DNA from 2 places in the Geobacillus lituanicus genome. Region 1 is predicted to be linked to the other one. Evidence: riboswitches for the same ligand, from Rfam matches in the RefSeq annotation. Region 1 holds a riboswitch; the other holds the start of a gene.
The links. A riboswitch is a leader RNA that binds a small molecule or an ion and turns the genes downstream of it on or off. The one in region 1 is predicted to bind S-adenosylmethionine.
Positions count from the first base shown of each region.

Region 2: it holds a riboswitch for S-adenosylmethionine, as region 1 does, so the genes downstream of both, mtnK (S-methyl-5-thioribose kinase) here and ACR1UW_RS08265 (hypothetical protein) in region 1, are expected to answer to the same signal.

Region 1 is NZ_CP194773.1:1,634,653-1,638,065, forward strand. Features, by position in the region: gene opp4A (oligopeptide ABC transporter substrate-binding protein) at 1-1,692, shown strand, start outside; SAM riboswitch class I at 1,743-1,847, shown strand; gene ACR1UW_RS08265 (hypothetical protein) at 1,931-2,254, shown strand; gene ACR1UW_RS08270 (VOC family protein) at 2,270-2,653, shown strand; gene ACR1UW_RS08275 (PaaI family thioesterase) at 2,834-3,316, shown strand.
Region 2 is NZ_CP194773.1:1,230,002-1,233,414, forward strand. Features, by position in the region: gene mtnA (S-methyl-5-thioribose-1-phosphate isomerase) at 1-204, opposite strand, end outside; gene mtnK (S-methyl-5-thioribose kinase) at 271-1,461, opposite strand; SAM riboswitch class I at 1,547-1,715, opposite strand; gene ACR1UW_RS06220 (carbon-nitrogen family hydrolase) at 1,809-2,624, opposite strand; gene ACR1UW_RS06225 (pyridoxal phosphate-dependent aminotransferase) at 2,723-3,413, shown strand, end outside.

The sequences.
Region 1 (3,413 bases):
AATAACGAAAAACCGGCGGCTCAGAAGGAAGACATCAGCAAATTCCCGATGACGGTGAAAAACGACGGGAAAATCATCGATGGCGGCGTGTTGAAATACGGCCTTGTGTCCGATACGCCGTTTGAAGGGACGCTCAGCTATGCATTCTACACCGGAGCGCCCGACGCAGAGATTTTGCAATTTTTTGACGAGTCGCTTTTCCGGACGAACGGTGACTATGAAATTACAAATGATGGGGCTGCCACGTATGAGTTGTCGGATGATAAAAAGACGATGACAATCCGTATTAAAGACAATGTGAATTGGCATGACGGCCAGCCGGTGACCGCTGAAGACTTGGAGTATGCGTATTTGGTCATCGGCCATAAAGATTACACCGGCGTCCGCTATGGCGATGCGCTCATCCAAGGGATCGTCGGGATGGAAGAATATCACAGCGGCAAAGCGGATAAAATTTCCGGCATTAAAGTCATCGACAAAAAGACGTTGACGATCACATGGAAACAGGCCAATCCGTCGGTGTTGACTGGCATTTGGGCGTATCCGCTGCCGAAGCATTACTTGAAAGACATTCCGATCAAAGACTTGGCGAAATCGGATAAAATCCGGAAAAACCCGATCGGGTTCGGTCCGTTTAAAGTGAAGAAAATCGTTCCGGGCGAGTCGGTAGAGTTTGTTCGCAATGATGACTACTGGGCTGGCAAACCGAACTTGGAAGGCGTCATTTTGAAAGTCGTCAGCCCGCAAGTCGTCCTGCAAGCGCTGAAAAAAGGCGAAATTGACGTCGCTGAGTTCCCGACTGACCAATATTTGAACGCGAAAGGGACGAAAAACATTCAGTTTATCGGTAAAGTGGATTTGGCGTACAACTATATCGGCTTTAAACTCGGCCATTGGGATGCGAAAAAGCAGGAAAACGTAATGGACAATCCGAAATTCCAAAACAAAAAACTGCGCCAAGCCATGGCGTACGCCATCAACAACCAAGAGGTGGCCGACCGCCTGTATCATGGTTTGCGCTTCCCGGCGACCACGCTGATCCCGCCGTCGTTCCCGGGCTATCATGACAGTTCCATCAAAGGGTATACGTACAATCCGGAAAAAGCGAAACAATTGCTGGATGAAGCGGGATATAAAGATGTGGATGGCGATGGCCTCCGCGAAGATCCAAACGGCAAAAAATTCAAGATCAACTTCTTGGCGATGAGCGGTGGGGACATCGCTGAACCGCTGGCCAAATTTTATATGCAATGCTGGAGAGATGTGGGCCTCGATGTTCAGCTTGTAGACGGACGCTTGGCGGAGTTCAACTCCTTCTACGATATGGTCGAAAAAGACGATCCGAAAGTGGATGTCTACGCCGCCGCTTGGAGAACTGGAACGGACGTCGACCCGTACGGATTGTACGGCCGCAACGTCATGTTCAACTACTCGCGTTGGGTGAATGAGAAAAACGATGAACTGTTGGAAAAAGGCCATTCCGAACAGGCGTTTGACAAAGAATATCGACGGAAAATTTACAGCGAGTGGCAAAAGCTAATGAACGAAGAAGTGCCGGTCATCCCAACGTTGTATCGTTCCGCCATCTATGCGGTCAACAACCGTGTCGCCAACTTCACGGTCGATCCGAGCTCGAAGCTGACGTGGAAAGATGTCGGCGTCACGTCCGAGCAACCGGAAGTCGAACAATGACGATTGTTGCCTTTGATGATGTACGATAAGATAGAAGATAAATTGCATACGTCTTATCAAGAGTGGGCGAGAGAACGGGCTTGATGACCCCACAGCAACCTGCCGCAGGCAAGGTGCTAACACCCGCAAAGCGGTTTCGCTTTGGATGATAAGAACGGCTCATGACCCCTTTCGCATCATTCCGAGGCGAAGGGGGTTTTTGTCGATAGGGGGTGAAGGGGGAATAGTGAAGAGGGACATGTCGATCCGAGCTTGCATGGCCGCTCATCTCCCTGCCGCAGCGTTCGCCGTTTGTGTCATGCGCTGTGTGCAGGCGGAGCTCATCCGGTTTGACTCTAAGGCGGCGGTGCATGTCGACCGTGGGGACGGATACGTTCATTTGTATGGGGAAGCGCAAGGAACAGCCTTTTCGTTGTTGTTGACCAACAGTGAGGCGGACGAATGGAAGGCGGACGGACCGTACGCCCTTGACCGCTACATATGGACAGAGCTTGGGAAAAAAGGGATTTTCCCGATGCAGATGACGCCGTATTTACAAGCAGTATGGTTAATGGAGTCATAGAAAGGAAGAGGACGAATGGCAGTCAAAAAATTTGAGCATGTCGGTATTCAAGTGAAAGACATCGAGGCATCGAAAGCGTTTTATCAAAACGTCGTCGGCTTGGAGCTGCTCGGCGAAATGATTCATACGAACGGCACGATGAAATTGGCGTTTTTAGGGATTGACGGCTCGATCATTGTCGAGCTGATCGAAGGATACAATCCGGATTTGCCGACGGAAGGAAAAGTGCACCACGTGGCGTTTACGGTCGAAGGCATCGAGCAGGAAAAAGAACGGCTTCAGTCGCTGGGTGTGCCGCTTGTGTGGGAAGAAATAACGACACTTCCGAACGGGGCAAAATATTTGTTCTTCCTCGGGCCCGACGGCGAATGGATCGAGTTTTACGAGCCTGCTCGATAAATGGCGTCACGCTAGGCGGCCAGCTGTTTGGGCCGCCTATGAATTTGCCGTCTGGCGATTGGCGCTTCGTTCTATTTTTCTTCGTATGGCCTTGCCTGCCGCTAGACAACAACCGTCCATGTAGGAGTCGTCGTCTTCTCGATTCAATGGTATACTAGAAAAAGAGAGGGGGAGGATGACGTGGAAGAAATGATCGTGCACGCGATTCAAGACGACTACCCTGATGAATTCGCCTGGTGCTACGGCTGCGGGCGTCTGAATGAACAAGGCCACCATTTCCGCACCGGGTGGCGGGGCGACAAAACGGTGACGGTGTATACGCCGCGTCCGGAACATACGGCGATTCCAGGGTTTGTGTACGGCGGGCTGATCGCCTCGCTCATTGATTGCCACGGCACCGGTTCAGCGGCGCTTGCCTTGCATCGGAAAAACGGCCATGAACCAGGGAGCGGGGAAACGCCGCCGCGCTTTGTCACTGCGTCGCTTCACGTCGATTTCGTCAAGCCGACGCCGCATGGCGTGCCGCTTGTCGCCGTCGGCACTGTGACGGAGATTCATCCGAAAAAATGGAAAGTGGACACCGAAGTGTTCGCCAACGGCGAACTGTGCGCCCGCGGTCAAGTCGTCGCGGTCGTCATGCCGAAAACGTTTGTCCAGGGATGACAAGCAAACGAAAAGCGCCGGAGGGCGGCTGTTTTTGACAGCGCTTTCTCCGGCGCTTCGCTCGTTGCGCTCGATCCCGCTTGGGAAAAAGCGGACA
Region 2 (3,413 bases), 400 kb from region 1:
CGAGGCGGCGAGCGCCAGACCATAAGCGGCGGTGATGCCGATCGCCGGCGCTCCGCGCACTTTCAGCGAGGCGATCGCATCGTACACGTCTTCAAGCGTATGCAGGTCGATATATTCTGTTGCTAATGGCAATTTTTGTTGGTTTAAAATCGTGATATGCGTCTCGCGCCACTCGACAGAGCGCGGGATGGCAAAGGTGTCCATCGTCGTCTTCCTTTCTTTTCACATTTTTCGTTGATCCGAGCCGGCACTGGGCCGGTCGGCGCCGCGTTACTGTTCGGTTTCTGCAAACACTCGGCGGAAGCCGTCCGTTCCGGTCAGCTCGTTGCGCTCGACAATTAGGCGGCGGCCGAGGCGGAGCGCGTGTCGTTTGGCGGCAAGGCGGGCTTCTTTCTGCTCGATGCCGTCAAGGTCGGCCACATGGGCGAGGCCGATCGTCCGGCGGATGACTTCGCAGCCGGCAAAGCCGACAGCATCGATGAACGCATGCCGGAGCACTTCGTCAAGCAAGCCCGGTGTCGCGGCGTACGTCTCGATGCTTTTGGTGCGCCAAAGCTCCGAGAATATGGACGCAAAGACGTCCCAGGTCCGGTCGATGTGATCAAAGAGCGGTTGGCGCTCAACGTCAGGGCGGGACAACGCATTTAACAGCAAGTTGGCGAAAAACTGCCCAAGGTCAAAGCCGATCGGGCCGTAAAAGGCGAATTCCGGGTCGATCACTTTCGTTTCGTCGGTGCTTGCGAAAATGCTGCCGGTATGCAAATCGCCATGCAGAAGCACATCGGCTTCGGTTAAAAACTTGCGCTTCAACTTCGCCGCTTCCAAACGGAGGCGGTCGTCATTCCAAAGCGTTTCGACGTCCGGCCGCAGCTCGTCTTCGAAGTTGTTCGTGTCATGGTCGAAAAATGGATCGGTGAAGACGAGATCTTCGGTGATTTTGCACAGCTCCGGATTGACGAAGCTTTGCGCCAATTTCTTTTTCTCTTGCTGGTTCATGCCGAAATCGGATGTGTAAAACGCTGTTTTGGCGATAAATTCGCCGATATGCCGGGACAAAAGCGGTAATGTTTTCCCTTCGATCAACCCTTTGCGGGCGATTTGCAGACGGGACAAGTCTTCCATCACGGTAATGGCAAGCGATTCGTCAGAATAGTAGACGTTCGGCACGTATTGCGGTACATAGCTGGCAAACGTGCGCAACGCGTTGCTTTCAATAACCGCGCGCTTTAACGTGAGCGGCCAGCTTTCGCCGACGACTTTCGCGTACGGGAGCGCCTGTTTGATGATGACGCCTTGCTTCGTTTCCTGATCGACGATATGAAAGACTAAGTTTAAGTTTCCGTCGCCGATTTCGCGGCACACAAGCGGCGCCCCGTCTCGGAATAGGCCGAGGCGGACGGCGAGGGCGGTCGCTTTTTGTTCGGTGAGCGGTTCGTAAACAGTGGATTGGACAATCGTCATTTTCACGTTCCCCCTTTAGGTTTTGGCAAATGAAAAAGCCTCTTTCGCATACGGAAAGAGGCTTGAAGATGCATCGTCTTCGCGCCTCTTATCTTTCAGAAAGACATCGGTCTTTCTGTTGGACTTAGCACCGTGCCCTGCGGAAGCGGTTCGCTTCCGGCGCCGCCTTTGGCGTGCGCCCTATCTCACGATAGCATTACGGTCGGTTGCTGGGCTTCATTGGGCCAATTCCCTCAGCCAACTCTTGATAAGAGTACCGATCTAGCTATTAAGTTTTTGCAATTTTCACGATGTTAACAATCGTTTGGTTGCTTGATTCGAATGATACAGGTTGGGCTGGCGGATTGTCAATACGTTTTGAAAAATTTTTTTGCCGCCTCTTCATAATCGTGCGGCCGGCGGTCGGCAAACACCGGGATGCGTGCGCGGACGTCCGCAACGAGCGAGGGATCGATGTCGGCCGAGAGAATGCCCGGCTTCTCGTCCGCCTCGGCGATAATTTCGCCCCATGGGTCGATGATGAGCGAATGGCCGGCGAAGACGTTGTTCGGGTCGCGTCCGGCCCGGTTGCAAGCGACGACATAGCATTGGTTTTCAATCGCCCGCGCCATCAGGAGCGTCCGCCAATGGTGAAGGCGGGGAAGCGGCCATTCGGCGACGACAAACAGCACTTCCGCTCCGGCCAACGCATGGGCGCGAATCCACTCCGGAAATCGGATGTCATAGCAAATGACCCCAGCGCACGGCAGCCCGTCAAGCGAGAACAAGCCTGGCTCGTTTCCCGGCTGCAAATACAAATGTTCATCCATCAATTGGAACAGGTGAAGCTTGCTGTATTCGCCGACGATTTGGCCATGGCGGTCGGCCACGATCATCGTGTTTGTCACGCCGGCGGCTGTTTTTTTGGCGACCGAACCGGCGACGAAATGGACGCCGTACGTTTGCGCCAATCGGGAAGCGAGCGCCTTCGCCCGTTCGGCGCCTTCGTCGGCAATTTCATCCAGGCGCGTCAAATCGTAGCCGGTCGTCCATAACTCTGGCAGCACGATGATGTCAGCGCCGTCTTTGGCAGCGGATTCCACGGCCTGTTCGGCTTGCTGTTCGTTTTTTGCTGGATCGCCAAATGCAATGTCAAGCTGCAGGCAGGCGATGCGGATCGTCATGAGCGTTCACCTCGGAAAAAAATTTTTCTTTACATTTTGCTTTTAACGATATATGATGTTGCACTAGAATTTCAAGAATTTTTGAGAAGGTGTGGACGATGACGATCGAATTTCCCTTTTCCGAACTGCTTGAACAGCTGCCGAAGCAGTTTTTCGCCTCGCTCGTGGCGAAAGTCGGTGCGAAGATCAAGGCGGGTTATGATGTGATCAACTTAGGGCAGGGCAATCCGGATCAGCCGACGCCGGCGCACATTGTCGAAGCGATGCAGAAGGCAGCCGCGAACCCAAAATACCATAAATATTCGCCGTTTCAAGGCTACTCGTTTTTGAAAGAAGCCGTAGCGGCGTTTTACGCGCGCGAGTACGGGGTGACGATCGACCCGGCCCGCGAGGTCGCCATCTTGTTCGGCGGCAAAGCCGGGCTTGTCGAGCTGCCGCTTTGCCTCGTCAACCCGGGCGATGTCGTGCTCGTCCCGGACCCGGGTTATCCGGACTATTGGTCGGGAATCGCGCTCGCCCGCGCGCGGATGGAAATGATGCCGCTTGTCGCGGAGAATGGGTTTCTGCCGGATTATTCGGCCATTCCCAGGGCGGCGGCCGACCGGGCGAAACTGATGTTTTTAAACTATCCGAACAACCCGACCGGCGCGACGGCGACGAAGGAGTTTTTTGCTGAAACGGTGGCGTTTGCGGAAAAGTACGGCATAGCCGTTGTGCATGATTTTGCCTATGGCGCGATCGGCTTTGACGGCCAAAAGCCGGTCAGCTTTCTAGAAGTGGACGGGGCGA